Regions from separate parts of the Pilosibacter fragilis genome, predicted to be linked through region 2. Evidence: a T-box and tRNA genes for the amino acid it is inferred to sense, from the RefSeq annotation. Region 2 holds a T-box; the other holds one or more tRNA genes.
What was found. The T-box of region 2 lies ahead of thrS (threonine--tRNA ligase). A T-box ahead of a tRNA ligase gene usually reads a tRNA of that ligase, here a tRNA-Thr.
Positions count from the first base shown of each region.

Region 1: it encodes a tRNA-Thr, which carries the amino acid that the T-box ahead of thrS (threonine--tRNA ligase) is inferred to sense. The anticodon was not compared.

Region 1 covers NZ_JAVYJB010000007.1:47,094-55,040, forward strand. The annotation lists gene ABCW45_RS08490 (Mini-ribonuclease 3) at 1-365, shown strand, start outside; gene rlmB (23S rRNA (guanosine(2251)-2'-O)-methyltransferase RlmB) at 355-1,101, shown strand; tRNA gene ABCW45_RS08500 (tRNA-Thr) at 1,321-1,393, opposite strand; gene ABCW45_RS08505 (DUF4397 domain-containing protein) at 1,756-2,748, shown strand; gene ABCW45_RS08510 (MATE family efflux transporter) at 2,950-4,299, shown strand; gene ABCW45_RS08515 (ABC transporter ATP-binding protein) at 4,358-6,118, shown strand; gene ABCW45_RS08520 (ABC transporter ATP-binding protein) at 6,115-7,947, shown strand, end outside.
Region 2 covers NZ_JAVYJB010000001.1:15,855-23,801, forward strand. The annotation lists gene ABCW45_RS00090 (cell division protein SepF) at 1-432, opposite strand, end outside; gene ABCW45_RS00095 (YggS family pyridoxal phosphate-dependent enzyme) at 450-1,133, opposite strand; gene ABCW45_RS00100 (biotin/lipoyl attachment domain-containing protein) at 1,146-2,570, opposite strand; gene thrS (threonine--tRNA ligase) at 2,730-4,670, opposite strand; T-box leader at 4,953-5,152, opposite strand; gene ABCW45_RS00110 (ABC transporter ATP-binding protein) at 5,156-6,295, opposite strand; gene ABCW45_RS00115 (FecCD family ABC transporter permease) at 6,321-7,331, opposite strand; gene ABCW45_RS00120 (ABC transporter substrate-binding protein) at 7,584-7,947, opposite strand, start outside.

The DNA of each region.
Region 1 (7,947 bases), on a different contig from region 2:
TGATCCGTACCATCGTGGTCAGCGAGGGAAATATGCAGGTGAATAAGCTTCACAGGAAGTCTTCGGCTCTTGTGAAGGCTGCAGCCCAGGCAGAATTCCTGATGGCCATTGAGGGTGACCTTACCGAGGAGGAGCATGCGGTCTACAAACGGGGAAGAAACGCGAAGTCTTTCTCTATGGCCAAGAATGCAACGATGAAGGACTACCGGATGGCGACAGGCTTTGAGGCTCTGATGGGATATCTTTACCTGTCCGGAAGAACGGAGCGAATGGTGGATCTTGTGGCACTGGCGATGACAAAGACCGGAAAAGCAGTGTCCGGAGATACGGAAAAACAGAAAGAGGAGAACTCCGATGAGATATGAAGAACTGACGATAGAAGGGCGCAACGCTGTTTTGGAGGCGTTCCGCTCCGGAAAGACCATCGACCGGCTGTTTGTCCTTGACGGCTGCCAGGACGGTCCGGTGCGCACGATCGTGAGAGAGGCGAAAAAGCATGATACGATCGTAAATTTTGTCCCGAAGGAACGCCTGGATTCCATGTCTGAGACGGGACATCATCAGGGTGTGATGGCGTATGCCGCTGCTTACGAGTACGCGGAGGTGGAAGATATCTTAAAGATCGCGGAAGAGAAGGGCGAGCCGCCGTTTTTATTCCTGCTTGACGGAATTGAGGATCCGCACAACCTTGGAGCGATCATCCGTACCGCGAACCTTGCGGGCGCTCATGGCGTGATCATTCCGAAACGCCGCGCGGTGGGACTTACCGCGACGGTTGCGAGAACCTCCGCGGGTGCGTTAAACTATACGCCGGTCGCAAAGGTCACCAACATGGCGGCAACGATCGAGGATTTAAAGAAACGCGGCATCTGGTTCGTCTGCGCCGATATGGGCGGAGAGAGCATGTACCGTTTAAACCTCACCGGACCGATCGGTCTTGTGATCGGAAATGAGGGGGAGGGCGTGAGCCGTCTTGTGAAGGAAAAATGCGACATGATCGCGTCGATCCCAATGAAGGGCGATATCGATTCCCTGAACGCGTCCGTTGCGACAGGTGTTCTCGCGTATGAGATCGTGAGACAGAGACTGGCGAAGGCATAGGATTTATAATTTTACTTATGATAAAAAGACCTGCGGAGAGGAGTTCCGTAGGTCTTTTTTATTCGAGGAGGATTTCCTTCATAATAAACATTTGTTCCGGTCAGCCCGGTCGTCCTGAGTGAGTGAGCATCATTGTCGCGTTCACGTCTTTTTCGTAACAGGAATTTCCTGTAACACGAAAAAAGGCTTCCCGGATATTCCGGAAAGCCTCATGGTTTAAGCTGCCTAGCAGATTTGAACTGCCGACCTCCGCCTTACCAAGGCGACGCTCTACCAGCTGAGCCAAGGCAGCGAACACATTTACTGTGTTTTTCGAACCTCCAATATAGTATCATGGATCAACAGGTTTGTCAACGATAAAAACAAAAAAATTTGAATAAATTTTTCATACAAAAAGATCAATTCCTCGGAAAGCCCATGGAGGGTAAAGCGGACATTCGCAATCCACTTCGCTACTTGCTCATGAACGCAGTCGCTTCGCGATCTGTCAGTGGGAGCTTTCAACTCCCACTGACATAAGCATCCCACTCACCCACCGCTTAGTGCTCCGCGCACTTGAAGCGGGGGAATGCTTATCTGCGTTCAAACACGTGCAGGGAACACTTTCCGTTCTGCTTTCATATTTTGTAGTAAAAAAGATATTGAGGTGTTAATATGCCAGAGAATCCAACATCAATGCCGGAACCGTCGGGAGAGAATACGGCGGAGGTTGTGGCAGGGAAGAATGACGCAAATGTACCGGAGACACCGGCCGAGCCATTAGGAGGAGTTTTTGTTTATCCGGGAGACGATGATCTTGCGGGGATCCCTGTGCCGCCCATCGCTTCACCGGGCGGAAGACCTGTTTATCCGGGAGATGACGATCTCGCCGGAATCCCAACGACACCGGTCGCGCCGTCTGGCGGACGCCCTGTCTATCCTGACAATACCATCGGACGCCCGGGCTTTCCGACGATTTCTTTTCCGGTCACATATCCGACGGTCTCAGGAGGAAATTACTACAGCAGAGTCCGGTTTTTAAATGCCAGCACATCAGGCCAGACTCTGGATGTCTATATCGATGGCCGGAATGTCTTTTCCGGTTCCGAATTTGCCACGATTTCTTCTTATATCCGCGTGACGGACGGATTCCACACCGTCACTGTGCGCAGGACCAACGGTCAGATCTATTATCAGCAGACGATTGCCTTTGTGTCCGGTGAGAGACTCACGATGGTGATCTTAGACACGGTTTCCGGAGTGTCCCTGACCCGTGTCTCCGACATGGGCTGTACGAACGTTCCGGCAGGTTACGGCTGTCTCCGTGTCGCGAACATGTCCTACGCGGGATCCAGCTACGATGTGCGGACCTTCAACAACCAGACAGCATTTGCGGGGGTCGGATACAAGGAAGTGACGAGCTATAAACAGACATCCAGCGGAACCTATACCTTCTTTGTGACAGGTTCCCAGTATGCAGTTTCGGCCTTAGGCGAGCTTCCGGTCCTTGTCCTTTCCTCCATCGTCGGCGTTTCCTGTCCGACCTGCACCGTGGCGAATCCGCTTCTCACCTTCAACGTCAACGTCCGTGCGGGAAGAGCCTACACCTGCTATATTATCGGAAATCCGTGGTCCGGCCTCTTCCGGGCGTATGTCCTCGAGGACTGAAGCGTGTTGCGGCAGGATTGCATTATTTGTAAAAATCGTCTATAATCTGCGTAACAGATAAAAGGAATGTGCCTTACGCATTCCGGCACCGGGAGCAGCCGTGGATAGAATGAGCAGACGGACAGGGGCGGGAAATGCCAGTCTGCTTTTCTTTCCGGATGCTGCCGGAAAGAAGATACAGATACGGGAAAAAGGAGTATTATGAAGAAAAATTACGAAATGGACATGTGCAGTGGCCCGATCCTCGGAAAACTGCTCACCTTTACGATTCCGCTGATCTTTTCCGGAATCCTGCAGCTTCTGTTCAACGCAGCGGATGTGATCGTTGTGGGACGTTTCGCGGGCAGCCAGTCTCTGGCGGCGGTGGGTTCCACAACGGCGCTGATCAACCTGATGATCAATATCTTTATCGGACTGTCCGTGGGTGTCAATGTCATCGTGGCGAGATATTACGGAGCGAAGCGGGAAAAAGACGTGCAGGATACGATCCATACGGCCATGGCACTCAGCATCGTCAGCGGTCTTTTTCTGATCGTTGTGGGTCAGCTTCTCTCGAGGCCAATGCTGGAACTCATGGGAACTCCGGACGATGTAATCGATAAATCTACGATTTATATGCGGATCATCTTTATCGGCATGCCTGCGAATATGATCTACAACTTCGGAAGCGCGATTCTCCGCGCGGTGGGAGACACGAAGCGCCCGCTGTATTTCCTTACGGCGGCGGGCGTGATCAATGTGGTCTTAAACCTCTTTTTTGTGATCATGTTCCGGATGGATGTGGCGGGAGTTGCTCTGGCGACCGCGATCTCTCAGGCGATCTCGGCGTGTCTGGTGATCCTTTGCCTGATGGAGAGCGAGGGCGGTCTGAAGCTTCATTTAAAAGCTCTGAAGATCCACCGCTCAAAATTCCGTCAGATCATTCAGGTAGGCCTTCCGGCGGGGATGCAGGGCGCAGTATTTTCTATTTCCAATGTTCTGATCCAGTCCTCTGTCAATTCCTTCGGTTCTGTCGCGATGGCGGGAAATACGACATCCCAGAATATTGAGGGATTCATCTATAACGCCATGAATGCGGTTTATCAAGCAAACTTAAGCTTCACGAGCCAGAACTTCGGCGGCAAAAAGTATTCGAGGATCAACCGGATCATGGTTACCTGCCTCGGCGTTGTGACGGCAGTGGGACTCGGGATGGGAATCCCGGCTTATCTTTGCGGACATGCCCTGATCCGGATCTATTCCTCAGACCCGGAGGTCATTGTATACGGAATGAGAAGACTTGTGGTCTTTGGAACGACATATTTCCTCTGTGGGATCATGGATACGATGGTGGGCAGCATCCGCGGTCTCGGATACTCCGTTATGCCGATGTGCGTCTCCCTTCTGGGAGCGTGTGGACTCCGGATCGTCTGGATCTTTACGGTGTTTCAGGTATACCATAACCTGACAGTGTTATACTTATCCTATCCGTTTACCTGGATCGTCACGGCGACGGCCCATATGATCTGCTTCTATATCGTGAGGAGAAAACTTCCGAGGGAAGATGCGTGATAAACAGCAACGGAAGAATCCAACGACTGCAGATCTGATCAGAAAGGAAACAATAGAATTGAAACGATACAAAAAATACATCATCCCGTATCTCAGTGCTTTCGTGATCGGTCCGCTGATGATGCTCACCGAGGTGGCGGGAGAGGTCATGCTCCCGAAATTTATGTCCATGATCATCAACAACGGTGTCGCAAGTCGAAATGTTGCCTATATCGGAAAGATGGGGACGCTGATGGTCCTGACTGTCCTTTTTATGGCGGTGGGTGGGATCCTCGGTGCCTACTTTTCCGCGAAGGCGTCCATCTCCTTTACCAGTGACATGAGAAACGACCTCTTCAGGAAGGTCCAGCAGTTCTCCTTTGAGAATATCGACGACTACAGCACCGGTTCTCTCGTCACGAGGCTCACGAACGATGTCCAGCAGGTTCAGAATGTCCTGATGATGGGGCTCCGTATGGCGCTTAGAGCGCCCGGAATGTTCCTCGGTGCCCTGATCATGGCGTTCATGATGAATCGTCAGCTTGCGGTCATCATCCTCATCGTGATCCCACTTCTTCTCGCGGCGATCCTTCTGATCTTAAAGACCGCATTCCCGCGCTTTGGGGAGATGCAGAGGAGACTGGATCGTTTGAATTCCGGAATTCAGGAATCCCTGACGAATGTCCGGGTAGTGAAATCCTTCGTCCGGGAGGACCATGAGATCGAAAAATTCAGTAAATTAAATGACGACTTAAAGGAGAGCAGCCTCCGTGCGCTCCGGATCGTGATCGCCACGATGCCGGTGATGATGTTTGCCATGAACGTGACGACACTGGCTGTCGTCTGGTATGGAGGAAATATCATCATTGCCGGAAAGATGCCGGTGGGGGATCTCACCGCGTTTACGACGTATATCGTGCAGATCCTGATGTCCCTCATGATGCTTTCCATGGTATTCTTACAGAGCTCCCGCGCCAGCGCGTCCATGAAGCGGATCAATGAGATCTTCGACACAGAGATCGGCTTAAATGATGACAACGCGGAAAATAAGGATAAAAAAGTCACGGAAGGCCGTGTGGAGTTTAAGAATGTAAGCTTTGGCTACAGCGGAGAGAACGGGAGAAAGGATCTCGTTCTGGAAGGGATCTCCTTTACGGCAGAACCGGGACAGACCATCGGGATCATCGGCTCCACGGGAAGCGGAAAGACCTCCCTCGTGCAGCTGATCCCGAGACTCTATGATGTGACCGGAGGAGAAGTCCTTGTCGACGGCGTGAACGTCAAAGAGTACTCTTTAAAACACCTGCGTGATGGCGTCGGCATGGTTCTCCAGAAAAATATCCTCTTCTCGGGAACGATCGAGGAAAATCTCCGATGGGGAAATGAGGACGCGCCGATGGAGGATGTCATCCGGTTCTCGGAGAGCGCCCAGGCAGATCCCTTCGTTAAGACCTTCAAAAACGGATATGATACCGAGATGGGGCAGGGCGGCGTCAACGTCTCAGGAGGCCAGAAGCAGCGTCTCTGTATTGCGAGAGCACTTTTAAAGCGCCCGAAGATTCTGATCCTGGATGACTCCACCAGTGCTGTTGACACGGCAACGGAGGCGAAAATCCGGGAGAGTCTTTACCATGATCTCAAGGATACCACAAAGATCATCATCGCCCAAAGGATCTCCTCCGTTCAGGAGGCGGATCAGATTCTGGTACTGGAGGACGGAAAGATCATTGGTCACGGAACCCACGAGGAACTTTTAAAGACCTGTGAGGCATACAGCGAGATCTATACGACCCAGATCGGAAATCAGTCCATCAGGGCAGGAGAGGAGGCGGCAGTATGAGCGTCACGAGAGCAGACCGCGAAGCGAGTCTGAAAAAACGATATGCCGGACGCGTGGCAGCCGCACCGAAAAGGAGAGGGATGGGGAGAGGACCGGGGGCTCCGAGAGGCGGAGGACGCCCAAAGAGCACGGGAACGGCCTTAAAGCGCCTGCTGTCCTATCTGGAAGCGGACAGGCTCCGGATGGGGATCGCATTTTTCTGTGTCATTGTAAATACGGTGGCGACACTGACCGGTTCCTATATGCTGCGCCCGATCATCAACCGGTTTATTGCACCGCCGGACGGAAGTCCCGGCAATGTGGCAGGACTTTTTAAAGGGCTGACCATGATGGCATGCGTCTATCTTCTGGGGGTTATCGCAAATTATCTCCAGTCAAGACTGATGCTGGAGGTTGCCCAGAGCGCCCTTGTGCGGATCCGGACAGACCTTTTTACAAAAATGCAGAAGCTTCCGGTGAGATTTTACGATACAAATTCCAATGGGGATCTGATGAGCCGCTTCACAAACGATGTGGACACCATCGGAAATATGCTGAGCAGTACTCTTGTGCAGCTCTTTTCCGGAACCTTAAGCATCATCGGGACCTTGTTCCTCATGCTCTACACGAACATCTGGCTGACAGCCGTGACCCTGATCATGATCCCGCTCATGCTGCGGGCCGGTGGAGAGGTCGCGAAGCGGAGCCAGAAATATTTCAGTGCCCAGCAGTCGGCTCTCGGTGCTTTAAACGGATACATCGAGGAGACCATCACCGGACAGAAGGTGGTAAAAGTCTTCTGTCATGAGGAGATCGCGGAGGAAGAATTTGATATATTAAACAGGGATCTCCGCGAAAAACAGATCCGCGCCCAATTCCTTGGGGGCATGATGGGACCTGTGATGAACAACTTAAGTCAGGTAAACTATTCCCTGACGGCGTGCATCGGCGGGATCCTCTGTGTGGTGAAAAACTTCGATGTCGGCGGGCTCACGGTATTCCTGAACTTTTCGAGACAGTTCTCAAGGCCGATCAACGAGATCTCCATGCAGGTCTCCAACGTGTTCTCAGCTCTCGCCGGAGCGGAGCGCGTTTTCTCCGTGATGGATGAGGAGCCGGAGGCGGCGGCTGATAAGGACGCAGTGTCCATGGACGGCATGCGCGGGGAAGTGGTGTTAGATCATGTGACCTTCGGCTACAATCCGGACAAGGTCATCTTAAAGGATATCAGCCTCTACGCGAAGCCGGGACAGAAGATCGCTTTCGTGGGTTCCACGGGAGCCGGGAAAACGACGATCACGAACCTCATCAACCGCTTCTACGATATCCAGAGCGGGACCATCACCATCGACGGCGTTGATATCTGCCATATTAAGCGGGACGAGCTGCGCCGCCACATTGCCATGGTGCTTCAGGATACGCATCTGTTTACGGGAACAGTTATGGAAAATATCCGGTACGGACGGCTTGATGCCACCGACGAGGAGGTCGTTCAGGCGGCAAAGATGGCATCGGCCCATTCCTTTATCATGCGGCTTCCAAAGGGCTATGACACCGTTCTGGAGAGCGACGGCGCGAACTTAAGCCAGGGCCAGAGACAGCTTCTTAATATCGCAAGAGCGGCGGTATCCAAGGCGCCGATCCTGATCCTTGATGAGGCGACGAGCTCCGTCGATACGAGAACGGAAAAGCATATCGAGCAGGGCATGGATGCGCTGATGGCAGAACGGACCACTTTCGTGATCGCCCACCGTCTTTCCACAGTGCGGAACGCCAACGCCATTATGGTTCTGGAGAACGGAGAGATCATTGAGCGCGGTGATCATGAGGACCTCCTGAAAGAAAAAGGA
Region 2 (7,947 bases):
CTGCGGGGTTGCGATAAAAATGTAGTTGGAAATTTTCTGGAGATTTCCGTTCATGGAATATGTGGATCCGGATGTGAAATCGATGATCCGCTGTGCGGTCTCGGTGTGGATTCCCTCCATATTAAGTACAACTGCCTTTCCGGCAAGCAGGTAATCGCAGATCTCCTTTGCGTCATCTAAGGAGGTCGGTTTAATTAAGGAAACTTCCATTCCGCTTCCGCGGCGCATCGGAACAACCTTATTGCTGTTGGTGGTGCGGGGTAAAAATCTTGGCTTCTCCTCCTCATAATCATCTAAATCATCAGCTGTCTGCTTCTTGAAAAGGTTCTTTCTCGCCGGCTTTTCATCCTCATAATCGTCATCTAAGAAGTAATCGTCATCTTCATCGTCGTTCAGACGCATCGTATCCATAATCTTGCCTAAAAAGCTCATATCTAGTTCTCTCCAATCTATCTGGAACCAAAGATTCCGGTTCCTACTCTAATCATGGTTGCACCCTCCTCAACGGCTACCTCGAAGTCGCCGGTCATACCCATGGACAGCACACTCATAGTACCATTATCAATGTTTTTATTTTTGATGTCAACATATAATTGATATAATTCTTTAAAATATTTTCGATTTTCTTCTGCATTTTCGACATTTGGTGCAATGGTCATCATTCCCTTTACGCAGACATGGGGAAATGCCTGGATCTCCTTTAAATTCGGAATTACGTCCTCTAAGAACATGCCGAATTTGCTCTCCTCTCTCGCCACATTGACCTCAAGGAGCACATTGGCGATCATATCGCGCTTTGCGGCTTCCTTCTCGATCTTCTCTGCCAGGTGGACGCTGTCACAGGAGTGGATCAGGACCACTTTGTCGATGACTTGTCCGACCTTGTTTGTCTGGAGATGACCGATCATGTGGAATTTCGCGTCCTCCGGGATCTGTGGGCGCTTCTCCGTGATCTCCTGTACCTTATTCTCGCCGTAGTCGCGCTCTCCCGCCTCATAGGCCTCCATCAACATGGAGACCGGCTTCGTCTTGCTGACGGAGATCAGGGTGACCTCCTTCGGATCTCTTCCCGCGCGAAGGCAGGCTGCGTTCATGCGTTCTCTTACGTTCTTTATATTCTCTGCAACTGACATGATAAAAACCTCCTACTGATAGATGATCATTCCGTTTCCGGTCACGGCGTTGGCGTCCAGGACGATGTGGTCGTAGACGGACAGACCATAATCGGTGCCCTTTTTGATGGTGTAATACTCATCATTCGAAGAAAGGATCTCAATCCTTCTGAATACCGCGTATCCACGGTTGATATTGTAGACGCCCTGTACCGTCTGGGTCATTCCGATCTGGTAACGCTCTTCGGAATCGTCCTTTGTAAGGAAATCCCCGGCTTTCAGTTCACTGTTCTCCCCGGCATCCACGTAATAGTATTCATCATCCGCGTAGTAGATCGTGCACGGAGTGATGACGCCCACCGTCTTTCCATCCGCGTAGGTCTCCTTGCGGAAGCCGCTTTGGGAGACGGAGGAGGAATCGGAAGAATCCTTCTTTGCGCTCACGTAATAATCCTTCGGGATCACATAGAAAGTCACATCGGTGACGGAGCTTCTCGGGATCTTGAGTCCCCGGACTTCATCGGTCACGATCTCAAAATCCACATACCGGTCGGAAACAAACTGTTCCATATATTTAGAAAAATCGAGTTTTCCGTATGTCTTTCCATCTCCGCCTGTCACTGTGGAGAACGCGCCGGAGGTCTCAAGATCCCTGCCGTTAAACTTCACGGCGAGGGAAGTCTTTCCATTATAAGTGGTAAGCTCCTGCTCCGACATCGGGAACACGATGGACCAGTCCTCGGAGGTGATGATCTTGTAGGCCGGTGCCCCGGTCTCCACGAGCTGTCCTGAGCGCACGCTGGATTTCTTGTAGGAACTCTTGTCAAACATATCCGCTGTCACCTGGTTCGGTGTCAGTGTCTCCATGGAATCCACCGAGTAGGACACAATGCCGGACTGATCCGCCCGCACCTGGGTGAAATTTCCGCCCAGTTCAGAGACTGCGCTGTCGAGATTTTTTAAGGTATCAACGCTCACATACTCCAGGACTTCCGCATCCAGGGTGTTTTTCGTATCATAGACCTCCCGGAAATCTTCGTTCGTGAATGTCTGGCTAAAGCTGGACAGCTGCTTTTTTAAGGAAGCGAGGTTTTCCTTTGAGAGGGCTACAGACCCGTCCGTTTTTTCCGCGAGCAGGGCGGAAAGCGTTCCCGTCTCATCAATGGAATAGACTCTCGTACCGACAGCTGCCCTTTTCCCCTCTCTCAGATAAAAGTTGATATTTCCGGCACGGTCCGTGTATTTCGGCTCCTCTGTCCGGAAAATGATTCCGGTGTGCCTCGTATCGTTTACGATACTTCCCTCCACAACTTCATAAAACTCCACCTTGTCCCTGCGAAGGTAGGTATAGAGATAAAATGCCATATATAAGAAAATAAGGGCAAAAATGATCATGCCCACATTGATATTCAGGGGCCGGCGATAACGAACGACTTTCTTGTTCTTTTTCTTCGCCAATTGATAAACCTCCCAACGGTCATATTCCGTAATATGATACCATCATTCGGAAAAAAGTGCAAGCAGACAGACAAAAAACAGAAAAAAAGCCGGTCCCCGGAAAATTCCGAAGACCGGCGAAAATCTGAAATTTCAGCACCTGGTTAAACGAGCAGAGGATTATTTCTCCTCCTCCTTTTTAACCTCGACCGGACGGTTTACACGGCCAGCGATCTCAGCCTTGATGTTTGCGATAAATACGTTGAGATCTTCAGCGCCCTCGTCGCCTTTGAAGCGGCTTCTTACGGATACAGTTCCATCGGCCTGCTCCTTCTGGCCGACAACTAACATGTACGGGATCTTCTGACCCTGTGCCTCACGGATCTTGTAGCCGATCTTCTCAGAACGAAGGTCGATCTCAGCACGGATGTCAGCTGCGTCAAGAGCTGCCTTGACAGATTTTGCGTACTCCTCGTACTTCTCGGAAATCGGGAGGACCTTAACCTGAACCGGTGAAAGCCATGTCGGGAATGCGCCGGCAAAGTGCTCGATCAGGATACCGATGAAACGCTCAATGGAGCCAAAGCATACGCGGTGGATCATGATCGGTCTGTGCTTCTCACCGTCAGCGCCGATGTACTCGAGCTCGAAACGCTGCGGAAGCTGGAAGTCAAGCTGGATCGTACCGCACTGCCATGTTCTGCCGATCGCGTCTACCAGATGGAAGTCGATCTTCGGACCGTAGAATGCGCCGTCTCCTTCGTTGATCACATAGTCAAGTCCAAGGTCGTCTAATGCGCCCTGTAAGGAGTTTGTTGCAAGCTCCCAGTCCTCGTCGCTTCCCATGGAGTCTTCCGGTCTTGTGGAAAGCTCTACATGATATTTGAATCCGAACAGGGAATATACCTGGTTGATCAGACCTGCTACGTTCTTGATCTCATCACGGATCTGCTCCGGAGTCATGAAGATATGGGCATCATCCTGTGTGAAGCAGCGTACACGCATGAGTCCGTGAAGCTGACCGGATTTCTCATGGCGGTGAACGATACCGAGCTCACCCATACGGAGCGGAAGGTCACGGTAGGAACGCGGCTCGGAAGCGTAAACAAGAACGCCGCCCGGGCAGTTCATCGGTTTGATGGCGTAATCTTCGCCGTCGATGACGGTTGTATACATGTTGTTTTTATAGTGATCCCAGTGACCGGATGTCTCCCAGAGGCTTCTGTTTAAGATGATCGGTGTGGAGATTTCTACATAACCTGCTTTTTTGTGGATCTCGCGCCAGTAGTCAAGGAGTGTGTTCTTTAAGATCATTCCCTTTGGAAGGAAGAACGGGAATCCTGGGCCTGCATCGCTCATCATGAAGAGACCGAGCTCTTTGCCGAGCTTTCTGTGGTCACGCTTCTTCGCCTCTTCCATCATGGTAACGTAAGCGTCTAAGTCCTCTTTTTTCGCAAAGGCTGTTGCGTAGATACGGGTCAGCATCTTGTTCTTCTCGCTTCCGCGCCAGTAAGCGCCTGCGATGTTCATGAGCTTGAATGCCTTGCCGACTTCCTTTGTATTCATGAGGTGCGGACCTGCACAGAGGTCGGTGAACTCACCCTGCTTGTAGAAGCTGATGATGGAATCTTCCGGAAGATCCTCAATGAGCTCTACCTTGTACGGCTCGTTCTTCTCTTTCATAAGGGCGATCGCCTCTGCTCTCGGAAGCTCAAAACGCTCTAACGGGAGAGCTTCCTTGATGATCTTCTTCATCTCAGCCTCGATCTTTGCGAGGTCGTCGGATGTTACCGGCTCATCACGGTCGATATCGTAGTAGAAACCGTCAGCAATGGACGGACCGATGGCAAGCTTTGTCTCCGGCCAGATTCGCTTGATCGCCTGAGCCATTACATGGCTTGCTGTGTGGCGGAGTGCTGCAAGTCCTTCTGGATCCTTTGCTGTGAAGATATTTAAAGTGCAGTCCTTGTCAACGATCGTGCGCAGATCCTTTACTTCTCCGTCGATCTCTGCGACACAGGCCATTCTTGCAAGACCTTCGCTGATGTCTTTTGCGATGTCGATGACAGCCATCGGCTGTGCATACTCTTTAAAAGAGCCGTCTTTTAATGTTACTTTCATGTTCATTCTCCTTTTTCTCTTGGAAAAATTTCGTGCAGCCGAGATATTTTACAGCTGCTTTTTCTCAGTGAAAATCTCACGCGAGCCGTGGCTTGTAATACCGCGTTTTCAGTTTCCTGTGTGAACACAGTCTCTGTTTTGTCACTCGCGCAAACAAGTGAAAACACGCTTCGCGAGTTTCCCCTTGTTATCGCGGCAGTCGCCAAGGTCTCGCGCAAGCGCGGACTTTGGCTCGTTGTTCGCGTAAATAAAAAAGTCCCTTGATTATGCGTTTTCACATAATCAAGGGACGAGATTACCCGTGGTTCCACCCTGCTTGTATAGAATTTCTATACCACTTCATTTGATGATAACGGAATCACCGTTCCCGATTAAGGGACACTCCAGGGTGGTCTTCAGCTCGTTCCGTGCAGGATAACTCTCACCAAATGTATCCCTCTCTGAGCAGTTTCCGAACGTACTCTTCCTGTCAACGTGTTGTTTTTTCACTTGTCATTTAGTATATCACCGGAATCAGATTTGTCAAGATGAATTTGCCGTAATTTTCCGAGTTCCGTTCCGATCCGGAGAAGTTCCCGGTTTTTTTTATTCATAGTTCCGAAGACGTTTAACGGGCAGAAAACGGCCTTACAGGACTCTAGCACTTTCTTCGCCCTAAGAAACGCCTGCTCTCCCACCGGTTCGAAGGCCGCTTCCCGGATCACTTCTGCTGCCAGCACTCTCGCTGTCTGGTACTCCATATCGTTTTCATGGATCACGCCCGCCGCAAAGGGGATCCCCGCCCGGTTTAAGGCATGGTACACAGGAATCCCGCTCCCCATGCCGCCGATGACAAAGACCCCCGGCGCTCCGTCTGTTCTCGGGAGTTCCGGAAATCCAAGGGACGTCAGATAGCTCCCGTGTTCGATTCCGTAGAGCTTTGCGATATAGTCTCCCTCAAACACCTCCTGGGGCGTCCCTGTTCTCCCGATGGTCCCGTTTTCCGCGCAGAGCACATAGTCAGAGATCCTCTCCGCAAGATCCAGCTCGTGAAGCGACATGAGGACTGCCACATTGCGCTCATGGACCAGTTTCTTCAAGATATCGAGAAGCTCCAGTTTGTGCCGGATATCGAGAAAGGATGTGGGCTCGTCGAGAACGAGAAGCTCCGGTTCCTGGCAGATCGCCCGGGCTAAGAGGATCCGCTGTTTCTGTCCGTCGCTGGTGTTCTGGAACAGGACATCCGCAAGGCTTTCGCACCGGACCATTTCGAGGGCATCTATGACCTTTTTCTTGTCTTCTTTGGACAGGATCCCGAACCGCCCGGTATACGGATATCTTCCTGCTGCCGCCACGTCAAAACACGTCATAAGCTCCGGATCCGGCCGACCCGTCATGACCACCGCGGTCTTTTTCGCAAAATCAGGATCCGAGTAATCCTCCAGGGCTGTGCCGTCAAGAAATACACTTCCGCCTAATGGGGAAAGTTCCCGGATGATGCTCTTTAAGATCGTGGATTTTCCAGCCCCGTTCGGTCCGATCAGCGTGACGATGGATCCGCGGCGGATGTTCATGGAGATGTCGGACAGGATCGGTTTTCCGCGGTATCCGACGGTTAAATTGTCTGCTGTCAGGTAGTTCTGCATGGGCTCTCCTTTCAGACTATTCCTATCAACGTTTCACTCTTTTTATCATCATGGCAATCACCACCGGCGCTCCGAACACCGCCGTCACAGAACTGATGGAAAGTTCTGTCGGTGAAAACAACGTTCTCGCCAGCAGATCGCTGAACAGGCAGAATACTGCACCGCCAAGGAAACATCCCGGGATCACAACGATGGGCTTCGCGGTCTTAAACAGCTGTTTGATCATATGGGGCACCGCGATCCCCACGAAGGAGACGGGGCCCGCAAAGGCTGTCACTGTAGCGGAAAGAATGCTGGATAACAGGATCAGCTCGATCCGGAACCGTTTGATATTGACACCCATGTTTCTCGCGTAGACCTCCCCCAGCTGATAGGCACCCATGGCTTTTGAGAGCAGCATGGAACAAAAGAAAGCTGCTGCGGTCACAAGGAGACAGATCTTTACCCCATCAATGGAGATGCCGGAAAAACTCCCCATGGACCAGTTGTGGAGGTTCACGATATTGGAGTCATCGGCGAAGGTTACGATAAAATCCGTTGCCGCCGAACAGATATATCCGATCATGATCCCGCTTACCACTAACATGGACATCTGAGGAAGCTTTTTTGAGACCGCCAGCACGAAGCCCATGGAGGCCATGGCACCGAGAAAAGCCGCACCGATCATGACCCAGGAATTCATGATGAGTCCCTGTCCGAGAAACAGGATCATGAAGATCGAAACGGCGAGCTTCGCGCCGGAAGAGATTCCAAGGACGAAGGGGCCGGCGATGGGATTCGAGAAAAATGTCTGCAGCAGAAAGCCCGACACCGATAACGCCCCGCCGAGGATCAACGCCGCCAGCATTCTGGGGAGGCGGATATCAAAGAGAATATGACGGGTCATATCAGTCCCCTCTTTTCCACCCAGGGCCACAAGAATATCTGCTGCCGATACACGCACGCTGCCGACGGCCAGGCTCAGAAAGCTTAAGGCTGCAAGCAGGACAAATAACAGCAGGTAGGCCCGGACGATCCGCTTAGACTGGGTTGACATAGGCGTTCTTCCCCCTTTCATTTATAATTTGTAACTATTCAGTACCTTCATAGTTACGTGCAAAAATCCATTCCAGATCAGCTTCGCTGATGGGATTTTTGCCTTCCAGCCTATGTTTTCTTACGGTCAGCGCAGCAAGTGCGCAGACCTACTGAATAGTTACTATAATTTAAACTTTTTCGTGTTCTCATCAGCAGGTGTGAATTCAACGCAGTGACGATCCCGTGCTGTTGATCAGCTGTCACATGCGTGTCACTTCAGTTGATGAAGATATGTAAAGCTATATTCGGTATCGTCGGCAAACACCGCGTTCATATCCCGGATCATATTCCCCAGGCCCATGGTCTCCTGGAACATGTTCTTTCCGGTACACCAGACATTGCCCTCTTTCACTGCCTTGAAATCCGCAAAAAGCTGATTCTTTGCGCAAAGCTCATCGATCGCGGTGAGTTCCCCGTCAATGGTACTGTTGTAGATCAGCACATCCGCATCCTTCGCGGCGGCATAGAAGGACTCAAAATCCATGTTCATCGTTGAAAGTGCGTTCTCATCAGAACCGGCATTCCCGGGAATGTAAGTTCCGCCTGCCAGGGCGATCATTTTTGCGATATAGTCC